Thalassoroseus pseudoceratinae: one gene and its partner. The main gene of each other region encodes a partner of the protein of the gene in region 2 in a complex. Links are inferred from orthologs where the notes say so. Each region holds a gene or a part of one and is shown on either strand. Other genes may lie near its edges.

Evidence for each region.
Region 1: the proteins of G6R38_RS05145 (region 2) and mnmG are in contact, whole or in part, in a solved structure (PDB 9HIP), measured with the Escherichia coli proteins. The link is inferred for Thalassoroseus pseudoceratinae from one-to-one orthologs.

The regions. Positions count from the first base shown.
Region 1 is NZ_JAALXT010000006.1:33,519-39,733, reverse strand. What follows is about bases 1,102-3,979. They hold mnmG (tRNA uridine-5-carboxymethylaminomethyl(34) synthesis enzyme MnmG), read right to left. Parts: upstream 3,521-3,979; coding sequence 1,682-3,520; downstream 1,102-1,681. Other genes in these bases: G6R38_RS20725 (vWA domain-containing protein), read left to right, coding at 3,761-3,979; G6R38_RS20735 (response regulator), read right to left, coding at 1,102-1,248. Also shown: G6R38_RS20740 (sensor histidine kinase), read right to left, coding at 1-599; more of G6R38_RS20735, read right to left, coding at 670-1,101; more of G6R38_RS20725, read left to right, coding at 3,980-4,894; tpx (thiol peroxidase), read left to right, coding at 5,070-5,585; G6R38_RS20715 (ion transporter), read left to right, coding at 5,667-6,215. UniProt on the Escherichia coli protein: NAD-binding protein involved in the addition of a carboxymethylaminomethyl (cmnm) group at the wobble position (U34) of certain tRNAs, forming tRNA-cmnm(5)s(2)U34.
Region 2 is NZ_JAALXT010000001.1:1,372,315-1,378,637, forward strand. What follows is about bases 1,669-4,654. They hold G6R38_RS05145 (tRNA modification GTPase), read left to right. Parts: upstream 1,669-2,467; coding sequence 2,468-3,841; downstream 3,842-4,654. Other genes in these bases: yidC (membrane protein insertase YidC), read left to right, coding at 1,669-2,458; G6R38_RS05150 (DUF2339 domain-containing protein), read right to left, coding at 3,844-4,654. Outside these bases: G6R38_RS05135 (metallophosphoesterase family protein), read left to right, coding at 1-198; more of yidC, read left to right, coding at 494-1,668; more of G6R38_RS05150, read right to left, coding at 4,655-6,323. UniProt on the Escherichia coli protein: Exhibits a very high intrinsic GTPase hydrolysis rate. Involved in the addition of a carboxymethylaminomethyl (cmnm) group at the wobble position (U34) of certain tRNAs, forming tRNA-cmnm(5)s(2)U34.

The DNA of each region.
Region 1 (6,215 bases), on a different replicon or contig from region 2:
CTCAGCGCTTGGGCACCAATGGTCGCCAATGAAGCGCGGCGGCCGAGGTCGGGTTCTTCAGCAAGCAGCAGATTGGTGCGACCTACGATTGTCGCCACCGGATTGTTGATCTCGTGTCCCGCCCCAGCGGCGAACTCGGCCATGGCCTCCAATTTGGAATGGAGCAGGCGTTCCTCAATCGTCGCCTCACTTTCGAGGCGTTCCAGTAGGCGGTGTGTGGCGGTTTCGAGTTCCTCTGGTAGCTGGGCTTTCGGATCGGAAAGACCTGCAAAGACTCGAAACCGCACGGGCGAATCCATTGCGACTTGGAGTTGCAACGAATCGATCGGCGCACTTGTCGTGTTCGCGGTCCATTCGAGAATGGGCGTGAAATCGTCATCAGCAAGCGGCATGGGATCGGCGAACGCAGAGTTCCCATCGGATGCGGCGAACGCGATCGACGGTGTGGACGGTCGCGATTGCCACCAGATGCAAACCGCCTCGGCGGATGCCAGCGTAAGCCAACCTGTCGCGATATGCCGAAGCGTTCGCTCGATGCTTCCCGGCGTGAGGCTTTCGATCAGCCAGGATGTCAGAGACGCGGGACCGATGCCGTTCACTGCGCTGTCGCTGCTCCCTGTTGAGCGCAATCCGTGGACACCGTTCTCGCGTCGCTCCAAGCCCTCGCAGTTATGCGTGAACCGGTTCGATATCCAGCAGACGACACATTCGACCAATCAAGTGGTCGGTTTCAAACGGTTTCTGTAGGAACTCATCCGCTCCGGCGGCCTTCAGATCGGCGATTTTGTCTTGTTCGACCATCCCGCTGATGCAGATAATGCGAACATCATCCAGCGAGGAGTCGCTTCGCACGCGTTGACACACTTCTTTTCCGTTGATGTCCGGCAGCATCACGTCGAGCACGATAATGTCGGGATGGTATTCCTTGACCATCATTCCGGCATCGAACCCGTTGTTGGCTACACGCACTTCAAATCGGCCGTCGGCGTCGAGGACATCGCGGATCATTTCGACCAAATCCACATCGTCGTCGACAAGCAACGCCTTTCGTTTACCGCTTTCGAGGGCATCGGTCGGGATGCCGTTGTCTTTCATGAAGCGATAGAGAATGTCTCGCGGAATCCGTCGGAACCGTGAGCCGGGCACGCGGAAGCCCTTGAGCTGGCCGGAATCGAAACACCGGATAATGGTTTGCTGGCTGACGTTGCAGATTTTGGCTGCTTCGCCTGTTGTGAAGACGGTCTTCATTCTGATCCATCCTTTGAATCGTGCGCTTGCCTAATGCAAGCGGTAGACGTTTTTACGTCCGGTTCACAAAGCTACGGGCCATCATGCACCGGTATCGCTTTGCGATCCGTCCGGACAACCACCCAGCATGGGAGCCGGCCAAAATTCCTCGAAAATTCTCAAATTGACCCAGTGAAGGGATTCTAGAGGTAACTAAGTTTCCCTGCTACCCCAAACTTTCCAGAATTAACATGATTCCAAATTGTATCTAAACTGCGAAATCGGTCAACAGGCATTTGCCACGTCAGTACACTTAGCCTTCGGATGACCCGCAGTTGCGTCTCGTTCTGTAAACCCCGATCCCACTAGACTTTAGGCAATGTGCGTTTCTTGCCTAGTCCGCCAGGCTTGTGCGGGCATCTGGGAATTTCCGGAAATTCGCGGCTGCGTCAATTTAAGAGGACAGACGGTTCGGCTGGTCCAAATAGATTAAAACGATGGCCAAATCCGCGGGAGTAATCCCACTGATGCGTCCCGCTTGGCCCATGTTCTGGGGGCGGACGCGGCTGAGTTTCTCGCGAGCTTCGACTCGCAAGTTCGGAATGGCGGCGAAATCGAGTGTTTCGGGAATGCGGAGTTTTTCGGTTTTTTGTTGTTTCTGGATGTCGGCGGCTTGGCGACGGATGTAACCGGCGTATTTGGTTTCGATCTGCACTTGCTCGGCTGCGCGACGGGCGACTTTCAGATCCCCAAGCTCCGGTGCCATCTCGACAATGTCATTCCATGCGATTTCACTGCGTCGCAACCATTCTTCGAGCGTTTTTCCCTGGTGACGAAGTTTCTCGATTTGCTCGGTGGCACGACGGATGTCGTCCTCATGCTGCTCGAGTTGTCGCCAGCGTTCGTCATCAACCAGCCCAATTTTGCGGCCGAGCGGTGTGAGCCGACGGTCGGCGTTGTCCTGCCGGAGCAACAATCGGTATTCAGCTCGGGATGTGAACATGCGGTACGGTTCGTCGACGCCTTTGGTGACGAGATCGTCAATTAGCACCCCGAGATACGCCTGGCTGCGATCGAGAATGAACGGCGGTTCGCCCTTCAATTTGAGAGCGGCGTTCACACCGGCGATCAGGCCCTGACCGGCGGCTTCTTCGTATCCCGTCGTGCCGTTGATTTGCCCTGCGAAGTACAAACCATCCACGCGTTTGGTTTCCAAGGTTGGCCGAAGTTGCGTGGGCGGGGCGAAATCGTATTCCACGGCGTACCCGTACCGCATGATTTCGGCGTGTTCCAAACCGGGGATTTCTCGAATCATCGCGTCTTGCACGTCGCGAGGCAGACTCGTGGAGATGCCGTTACAGTAGTATTCCTGAGTGTTGTAGCCCTCGGGTTCGAGGAAAATCTGGTGCTGCGTCTTGTCGGCAAACCTCACGACTTTATCTTCGATCGACGGACAATACCGCGGACCGGTGGATTGAATCTGGCCGCAATACATCGGGGCCCGATGCAAATTCGCCCGGATGAGTTCGTGCACCTTCTCGTTCGTCGTCGTGATGTGACATTCGAGTTGCGGTTGCGTCAGTGATTCCGTGAGGTAGGAAAACGGTTGCGGATCGTCATCACCGGGTTGCCGTTCGCACGCAGCGAAATCAATCGTGCGACCATTGATTCGGGCGGGTGTCCCGGTTTTGAAGCGTTCGAGTTCGAACCCGAGTTCACGGAAGGAGTCGGAAAGCGTGCCGGTCGTGCCTTCACCAGCTCGACCGCCGCTGGCTTTCGCTTCACCCGTGTGCATGACCGCTTGCAGAAATGTGCCGGTCGTGATGACGACCGCTCGCGTGCGATAAACCGCATCACCTCGCACCTTTACACCGGCGATCCTCGTGGTTTCGCCATCGGTCTCCGTGACCAGGCCCTCGACCATTTCTTGCCGCAAGGCGAGGTTATCGGTTTGCTCGACGCGGTTTTTCATCGAGAACTGATAGGCTTTTTTATCCGCCTGGGCTCGTGGCGAATGCATTGCCGGTCCTTTGGAGCGACCGAGCATCCGGAATTGCAGTCCGGTTTCATCGATGACGCGACCCATCTCGCCGCCGAGCGCATCAATCTCACGAACGATCTGCCCCTTCGCGACGCCACCGATCGCGGGGTTACAACTCATTGCACCGACGGTGTCGACGTTCATCGTGAGCAGTGCCGTCTTCGCGCCCATGCGGGCCGCCGCCAAAGCCGCCTCGGTCCCGGCGTGACCGGCTCCGACGACGACGACATCGAAATCATAGGTAGTTGTCATGTGTCTGTTGTTTGTGGTGGTGTGCGGTTGGTGTGTTGACGATTGACACGGCGACTCATCGTCAACACGGCGTTCTCGGGAATTCTGACGAGACAAATGGGAACTTTGCGGCGTCGTTGTCCATCGAACATTTTGCGTCTCGGGTTGCTGATCTCTTGTTACACAGCCGTTACCCGCGAGCGAATCATACTCGGTTAAACTGTCTAGTGTATCGAATTCCTGTGTTGAGGAGAAAGAGTCATGGTGACACGTCGATTGATCGGATTGTTTGCGGTTGCGGTAGGTGTTCTGACGGCGGGGCTGGGCGAGCGAGTTGTCCAGGCGGATGAAGAGGATGTGCCGAAGATTCAGATGGCGATTTTGCTCGACCATTCCGGCAGCATGGGCGGGTTGATCAATCAGGCACGCGAGCATTTGTGGAACGTGGTCAACGAGTTCACGACACTTCGTCGCGATGGAAAACGTCCCCGGTTGGAAGTGGCTCTTTATAAGTACGGTGCTGCCAAGCCGGAACAACTCGTGACGTTCACGGACGATTTGGATGCCGTCTCCGAAGCGTTGTTCGCGATTCAAATTCAGGGCGGTTCGGAGTACTGCGGTCTGGTCATTCAGACGGCCGTCAACGAGTTGAAATGGTCCGACGACGAAGATGACATGAAGTGCATCTTCATTGCCGGGAACGAGCCGTTCACGCAAGGGCCGGTGAATTACGAATTCGCTTGCAAAGAGGCGATCAAAAAGGGCATTACCGTCAGTACGATTCACTGTGGCGACGAAACCCAAGGCATCAACGGTCGTTGGCAACATGCCGCGTCGATTGCGGATGGTAGTTTCCTGACGATCAATCAGAATCGAGCGGTCGCCGTGATTCCGGCACCACAAGACGACAAGATCACAGCTCTCAACGTGAAACTGAATGCGACCTACATTGCCTACGGGGCCGCGGACCAACGGAAGAAATTCTCCGCAAACCAAGCTGCGCAGGATACAAATGCGTTGAAGTTGAACCTCAATGCCAATGCAAGTCGAGCGTTGGCGAAGTCGTCCGCGAACTACTTCTGCCATTGGGATTTGATCGATGGGTGTGCTCGCGGGACGATCAAGATCAAGGACATCAAGAAAGATCAGTTGCCGAAGGATTTGCAGAAGTTGTCCTTGAAGGAGTTGGAAGCCCATATCGAGAAGCAAAAGAAAGCCCGCAAGGAGATTCAGGCTCAGATTCGGGAACTGACGGACGCACGGGCTAAGTTCATCGCCGCCGAACGGAAAAAGAAAGCCGAAGCCGCCGACGCTCCCGATGACACGCTCGACAAAGCCATCATTGAAGCCGTCCAAAAACAAGCCGAGAAGAGCGGCTATCGCGTGGTGAAATAAGATGTAGAGGGTAATGAGTAGAGAGTGGAGGGAAACACAAGCTCTGACTCTCTGCGTTCCACCCACGACTCTCAACGTTTTCCACAAACAGCGGGTGATACTTGCACGGTATCGCTCGCTGTTTCATACTGCCGGGCGTTGGAACCGAAACTTAATCGCCTCGCAGGAGCAAGTCATGGCTGAAGTCCGAAGTGGAGCTGTTACATTCAAAGGAAACCCGGTGGATCTGGCCGGTCCGGAGTTGAAAGTCGGCGATACGGCCCCCGATTTCAAATTGCAAAGCAATGCCCTTGAGGAAGTCACGCTATCAGCGAGTGCCGGAAAACCGCGGATTATTGTCGTCGTGCCTTCACTGGACACTTCGGTGTGCAGCGTGGAAACCAAGAAGTTCAACGACCAGGCCGCCAGCCATTCGGGAGTGGAGATCCTCGTTGCGAGCATGGATTTGCCGTTCGCCCAAAAACGTTGGTGCGGTGCGGAAGGCGTCGAGAACGTGCAAACGCTGTCCGCTCACCGTTGCACCGAGTTCGGTGAATCCTACGGCGTTCTGATTCAGGGCGGAGCGCTCGACCGGATTCTCTGCCGAGCGGTGTTCGTCGTCGATGGTTCGGGCGAGTTGAAGCACGTCGAGTATGTCTCGGAGATCGCCGAGGAACCAAACTACGAAGCCGCCTTCGCCGCCGCGAAATAGTCGGTTGATCGTATTCAGTATGTGCCACGGCTCTGGTGAGCCGTGGCACATTGTGTCTTCTCTTCAGCTGCCCGAATCGCAATGGATGTTTCCGCCCGCCGTCGACCACAGGCCTATCAGATTTTCATGCTGGGGCTGTGTTTTTACGTCTTGGCGGCGCTTGCGGCGGAGGCTTGTTTTGAGCTTGAGCCGGAAACGCGGACGATTTTGCACTACGCGGATAACGTCATCTGCATCGCGTTCCTACTCGACTTCTCCTACAACCTCTACGTGGCTGAGTCGAAGCTGGAATACATGAAGTGGGGCTGGATTGATCTGCTTTCCAGCATTCCGACAATCGATTGGTTGCGTTGGGGGCGAACCGCTCGGATTGTACGAGCGTTACGATTGCTCCGTGCCGTCCGCGGGACACGGTTGATTGCCGTTCACATTCTTAAGCGTCGAGCCGAAGGGGCTTTCAGTGCAGCGGCGTTGGTCTCGATTCTGCTGATCATCTTCTCCAGCATCGCGATTCTCCACGTGGAGACCGTCGAGGGTTCCAATATCGAAACGCCGGAACAAGCGCTGTGGTGGGCGTTTGTCACCATGACCACCGTCGGATACGGAGACTTCTATCCCGTCACGACGGCG
Region 2 (6,323 bases):
AATGTCGGTTCGGTTGGCCAACCGCGGAACGGAGACAACCGTTCGTCTTACGTGATCTTGGAAGATGGCGAAGATGATTGCGATTACGTCATCCGCTTCCAACGCGTGCCATACGATTTCGAAAAGACCGCCGCAAAAATCTACGATATCCCGGATCTTGATAACTTCCTCGGCGACCGTCTTCGTGATGGACGCTAGACCGGACTGAAGTTCTTGTGGGACATAGTCGAGGCGAAAACGCTTTCGTTTCTCACTCTCTGCGAGACCGTACCGGTTTGGATCGGAAGTCAACTGCTCTCGAGCCGGCGTGTTGCTCTTGAGTGTGCCGTCCACTAAAATTTGCCCAGTCGTCACTCCGTAGCAGGACGGCTCGTCGCTCCCGTTGCCAACCGTGCTTGTGTAATCGGTTCCGGGAAGACTCATCAACCGCGTGCAGATACCGTTCGCAGGAATCAAACGCAGCCTTCTTTGAACGTCGATTGGCGTAGCCATCATGGATTTTCGCAGCATTCTTCGGTTTATCTTGCTGTCGTTTGTGATTCTCTTCCTTTGGAAGCGTTTCGTAATCGACAATATTGCTCCGCCAGCTCCGGCTCCGGTTGTGGAGGAAGACGACGACGATACCGACAAGAAGCCCAAAGCCAAACGAGATGAACCGGCCGTTGCCGAGAAACCGAAGCCGGAACTCGCGAATAATCCGCATCAAGACAACATCACAATCGGCTCGCTCGATCCGGAAGGCGAATACTTCTTCCAAGCAACGCTGACGACCACCGGCGCTGCCGTTCAGAAGTTGCAACTCAGCGACACGCGTTACCACAGCCTTGAGAATCTCGAAGAACCTTTGGAACTTGTCGGCACACTCGAATCCGGCAAGCAAACCTTTCGCACTTTCTCGTCGACATTTACTGGCGACGATAAACTCAAAGAGCTGCTTGAAGATCATCCGCTTGATGAAGAAGACTGGAAGATCGTCGAACAATCTGAATCCAGTGTGACGTTTGAGTTCACCATTCCCGGTCAGTTCCGGGTCCGCAAACGTTTCACGGTACCGGCAGTCGACCGTGAGAAAGAGGGGCTTTCCAACCGCCAGGTCCGGGATCGAAACGCGTCCGGCTACCAACTTCACTTGCAGGTCGAAATTGAGAACCTCGATACACAAGAACGTGAAGTTCAATATGTATTGCAAGGACCGGTCAAATTTCCCATCGAAAACCCCGATACTGCTCGGAAATTGCAAGACATCAAATACGGTTACATCGACGATGGTGAATTGACCAATTCGCAAATCGATGTCGAATCGCTCATTGAACAGACCGACGAAAACACCCGCGAACGCTGGACGAAACCATTCCGGTATGTGGGGGTCGATGGGCAGTTCTTCGCCGCCTTGGTGCTTCCGCAAGAGAAGAAGCGAAGCAGCGATTACGTTGAGTATTATGAAGCGGAAGTCCTGGAAACCAACGAGGAGAATGAAAAGCTCAGCCATATCAGCGTCAAGTTTGCATCCGACGAGTTCGAACTGGAACCGGGTGAGTCAACGACGCAGGATTGGTATTTGTTTGCCGGTCCGAAGCGACAGAAGCTGCTCGATGCAATCGACGCCGGTGCCATCGTTGAATATGGTTGGTTCGCTCCGGTCAGTAAGGCCATGCTTTGGCTGTTGAACTTCCTGCACGAAACCTTGTACCTGCCGTATGCGTTGGCGATTATCTGTTTGACAATTCTCGTCCGTGGAGCGTTGTTCCCGATCTCCCGGAAACAGGCCATCAGTGCCGCTCGGATGAAGGAACTGCAACCGAAACTCGCGGAGCTGAAAAAGAAATACGGTGACGACAAGGAGAAGTTCCTCAAGGCTCAGATGGAACTATTCCGCGACGCTGGCTACAACCCACTTGCGGGATGTCTGCCGATGTTGCTGCAACTTCCCATCTTTATCGGCTTGTACTACGGCCTATACACGGCGATTGACTTGCGAGCATCTGAGTTCCTATGGATTCAGAACCTGGCAGCCCCCGACAATCTCTTCACCATGCCGTTCAAAGTGCCGCTCCTGGGAACGTCGTTCAATCTGCTGCCGATCATCACCATCGTGCTGTTTATCGCCCAGCAAAAAATGTTCATGCCAACGCCCGATCCGGAAGACGAGCAAGCCGTCTGGAACGCTCGCATCATGAACTTCATGATGGTCTTCATGGGCTTCCTGTTCTATCACGTGCCTGCCGGATTGTGTTTGTACTTCATCGCTTCCAGCCTGTGGGGCATGGGCGAACGCAAATTGCTGGACGTACACAAGAATCCGGCGACCGCAGATGGCGGCAATTCTGGCAGTGGTGGATCGGGCGGTTCGTCTGGTTGGAAGCCTAGCGGAGGTGGAAGCAACGGCAGCACCAAACGCAACAACTCCAATAAGAACCAGAAATCGAAGTCGCGAGGCCGTTCGAAGAATCGTCGCTGAGGCTGACGAATGCAACTTCAATGGGACGATACAATCGCGGCGCTCGCGTCTCCACCGGGTGCCGCGTTGCGCGGCATCGTTCGTATCAGCGGGCCCGATGTCAGAGAAGCGGTTTCCGCAATCTTTCACCCTGATGACGAGCAGCGTTGGCAAGCCACACGAAGTTCCCTGCGACATCCCGGACAGTTGACGTTACCGGATTTGCCGCCGATCGAATCCGCAGTATTGCTGTGGCCGGGGCGTCGCAGTTATACGGGTGAACCACTCGCCGAAATCCATACGCTCGGTTCGCCACCGTTGCTGGAAGCGATTCTCTCGGCGTTGTTTTCGCACAACATCCGACCGGCGAGAGCGGGCGAGTTCACATTGCGATCGTTTCTGAACGGCCGGATTGACCTGACACAAGCCGAAGCAGTGCTCGGCGTGATCGACGCGGAAGATCACCAAGAACTGAATGCCGCCTTGCAGCAACTCGCTGGTGGGTTGTCGTCACGGTTGGCGACGGTTCGGTCGGACTTGCTCGATCTGCTTGCGGATCTCGAAGCGGGTTTGGATTTTGTCGACGAAGACATTCAATTTGTCTCAACGGAAGAAGTGACGAATAGACTCAGCAATTCGCTGACGACAATTCGCAGCTTGCTCAGTGACGCCGACACGCGAATGCAGTCATCGGTGAATCTTCGGGTGGTGTTGGCTGGTCTGCCAAACGCCGGGAAGAGCAGCCTATTCAACACGCTCACCGGTTCCGATGCGGCGTTGGTCTCGGATGAGCAGGGCACAACCCGCGACTACATTACCGGAACCGTGCGATGTGGTGAGATGACGATCGAACTCATTGACACCGCCGGAGCAGAACCCGTCTCGCCAACACGCGACATTATGCACCAAGCGAGCGAACTGCGAACTGATTTGCTCAAAGCCGCTGACATGATCCTGTTCTGCTCCGCCAGCCGACTTTCGAGTGAGGAAGCTCAATGGAACGCGGAGTTTTCCGAAGAGTTGTCACGTCTCGATCGGCCAATCCTGGCGGTCCAAACCAAGAGCGATCTCGTTGATGGGGATGCAGCGGAGACGCTTGCAGTTTCGACCTCCTTGCCCGAGAGTTTCGCTGCACTGAAGTCTGCTATTGCTGATCGATTGACCGAGCGTCAGCGCGGGGAACGCCAGTTGATCGGAAGTACGGCGGCCCGCTGCCGAGAAAGCTTGCAAGCGACCGAATCCGCACTTCAAGAAGGAATGGACGCCACCCATTCTCAGGCAGGTGAAGAGTTAATCGCATTGGAAATCCGAACGGCTCTCGATCATTTGGGACGTATCCTGGGGACCGTCTACACCGACGACATTCTCGATCGCATTTTCAGTAAGTTTTGTATCGGCAAGTAACTTTAGGCCGCGGGCGAATCGACTTCGATCCAATCGCGAATCCGTTGCCGATACCGCCGATACAACCAGGACACAAGCAACAACGTCATACCGAGCGCGATGAAGGCGAATGTGCGAATCGTGGTGTGTAGATGCCACACGTCGACGAGAAACACTTTGCCAATCGTCAGTCCAAAGAACGCCAGCGAGAGTTTCCGCAGGTTTGCGGAGCGGGCAGCAATCCCCCCCAGCAGCGTGGCGAGCGAGTACCCTGTCCAAACGAGTGTGATGGCGAGTCCGGTGAGGGTTTTCCAGTCGTGTTGCACGCCCCACACGCGAGCTTCCGCCGTCAGCCAAGCCCATCCCGCGAGAATGGCGGCAAACGCGAGTGCGGAAGCCGGTGTGAGATCGGTCGTTTCAAAAGACCGCTGGGGTTCTCCAAACCGGCGTGTAATTGCGGCTGTCGTCGTGGCTAGCACGATGGGAACGAGGAAACCGAGTCCACGAGGGTTGATCAACGGGACACTCCACCAAGCGTTTGGCACATCACTTAAGGATTGTTGACCGCTGGTCGTCGCTCCCACAAATGCAATGACAACCGCCACTCCCGAGAGCCCAAAAATCACGGTTCCCAAACTATCCAACCACGTCTGCCGACGGACCGCAGCAGCAATCAAGATTGCACTGGCAAACGCGGCCGTTTCCATCGCAAAGATGCTGATCAGTGTCGGCGTATAGCGATCCCAATGCCACCATTGCACATAGCTTTCCAGCAGTGTCCAAAGCAGTCCTGTGACGATACTCATGCCAATCAAAGTGCGGCCGACCGGAGGTGCGTGGTCGTCGGATGCCGAGGATTTGCTCGCTGAGAACCTCTGAATCACGGCGGCGGTCATCACTGCTAACGCAATCGGAATCAGAACTCCCAAACTGCGAGGATTGATCAACGGCCACTCCCACCAAACGCTCGGAACGTCAGCCGACATGAAATACCGTGTCGAAATCGCGTTCCACATTCCCGATGCAACCATCACCCCGGAACCGGCGAGAACCGTCAATCCGATTTGTCTCAGTCGTGGGTGGTTGCAAATCGCAGCCACAATGCTGATGCCGCAACCGAACACCGCTATCTCGATCGCAAAAAGACTCAGCAGCGATGGCGTGAACCGGTCCCAATGCCACCACAACACGTAACTTTCCAGCATCACCATTCCAAGCGAGATGAGGATACTGAGATCAACCAACCCTACAGACCGGCCTTGAAGATCACGCTCTAGACTCACGGAGCCGTCGCCCTCAATGCCTATAGTTCGGTAACGCCATGCCAATCCGCCCGTGACCAAAATCGCGGCCAGAAAACTGAGCGAGCGACCGTTCACCACACTCGTCCAACCAGCGGCTTCTGCTGTCGCTTCCCCGACGATGAGGTCATTCGCCGTTCGTTGAACCCAGAGTGTGGAAAAGCGATCAGGACCGGCAATCGTCGTGATCGTGTAAATTGAGAGAATCCCGAAGACGATGCATAACAGCCCGAGACCAGCCTTACGGAGTTTCGGTTCGTCGAAGCGGAGCCCCATTTCGACCAGCACCGCACTCAAAGCCGCCCAAGCGATCGCAACCCAGTGTCCAGTCAACTTGAGTGGAATTGCAATCACTAGGAAGACGATTGCGATTCCGTTGAATGCAAAGGAAATCTTGGGGTCGATGCCATCTCGACGCCGGGCGACGTTGCCAAAGATTTCGTAAAGAACCGCCAATCCGATCGCCATGACCGCTTGCCATTCTTGATGACTTGCTTTGGTCAAAATGAAAAACGTGCCGAAGAAGACAACCGGCGTGGCGATCACTAGAAGAAAGTCTTCGGCCAACGCGACGGTGCGGCGAATCAAATGGTGCCAAACTCCCAGGGCCGCAAATACGATGAAGAACGGCGACATCAAAACCATGACGTCCGCAAGTTTCTCCGGGTGATAATGGTTCGCAAACCATCCCAACCACATCAGAATCGTTCCGCCGAAGGCGAGCAAGTTCAAACGCGGCCACCGTCGAAACGATGCAATCCCCAGCACACCAAGATCGAGCATCAGCAAGTATGGAAACAACGTCCAACGAACATCCACACCCCGTGAAAGCATGATTGGCGTCAGGAAACCACCCAACAATGCCAGAACGGCGGCGGCTTGGGCGTCGTAGACGGCGGCGAATGTCAGAGCGGCCGCGGTCGCGAGCACCATCCCGCTGAACGCCACGGGATCGGAGAACACCGCCGGATCAAACCATCGAGCCGATGCGAACAAAGAGAAATATAGAATTCCCAACGCCGCTCCGACCAATCCCTGAGCGAACGCGACATAGTTCTTCCGCATCCCAACGACGCCACCGACGAAACAGCTCACGCCCACAGAGACGCCCGTCATCACACGCAACGTCGGGCTGATCCAACCTTGCTCGACCGCATACTTGAAGAAGAATCCCGCACCGATGACAACAGCAATTGCTCCGA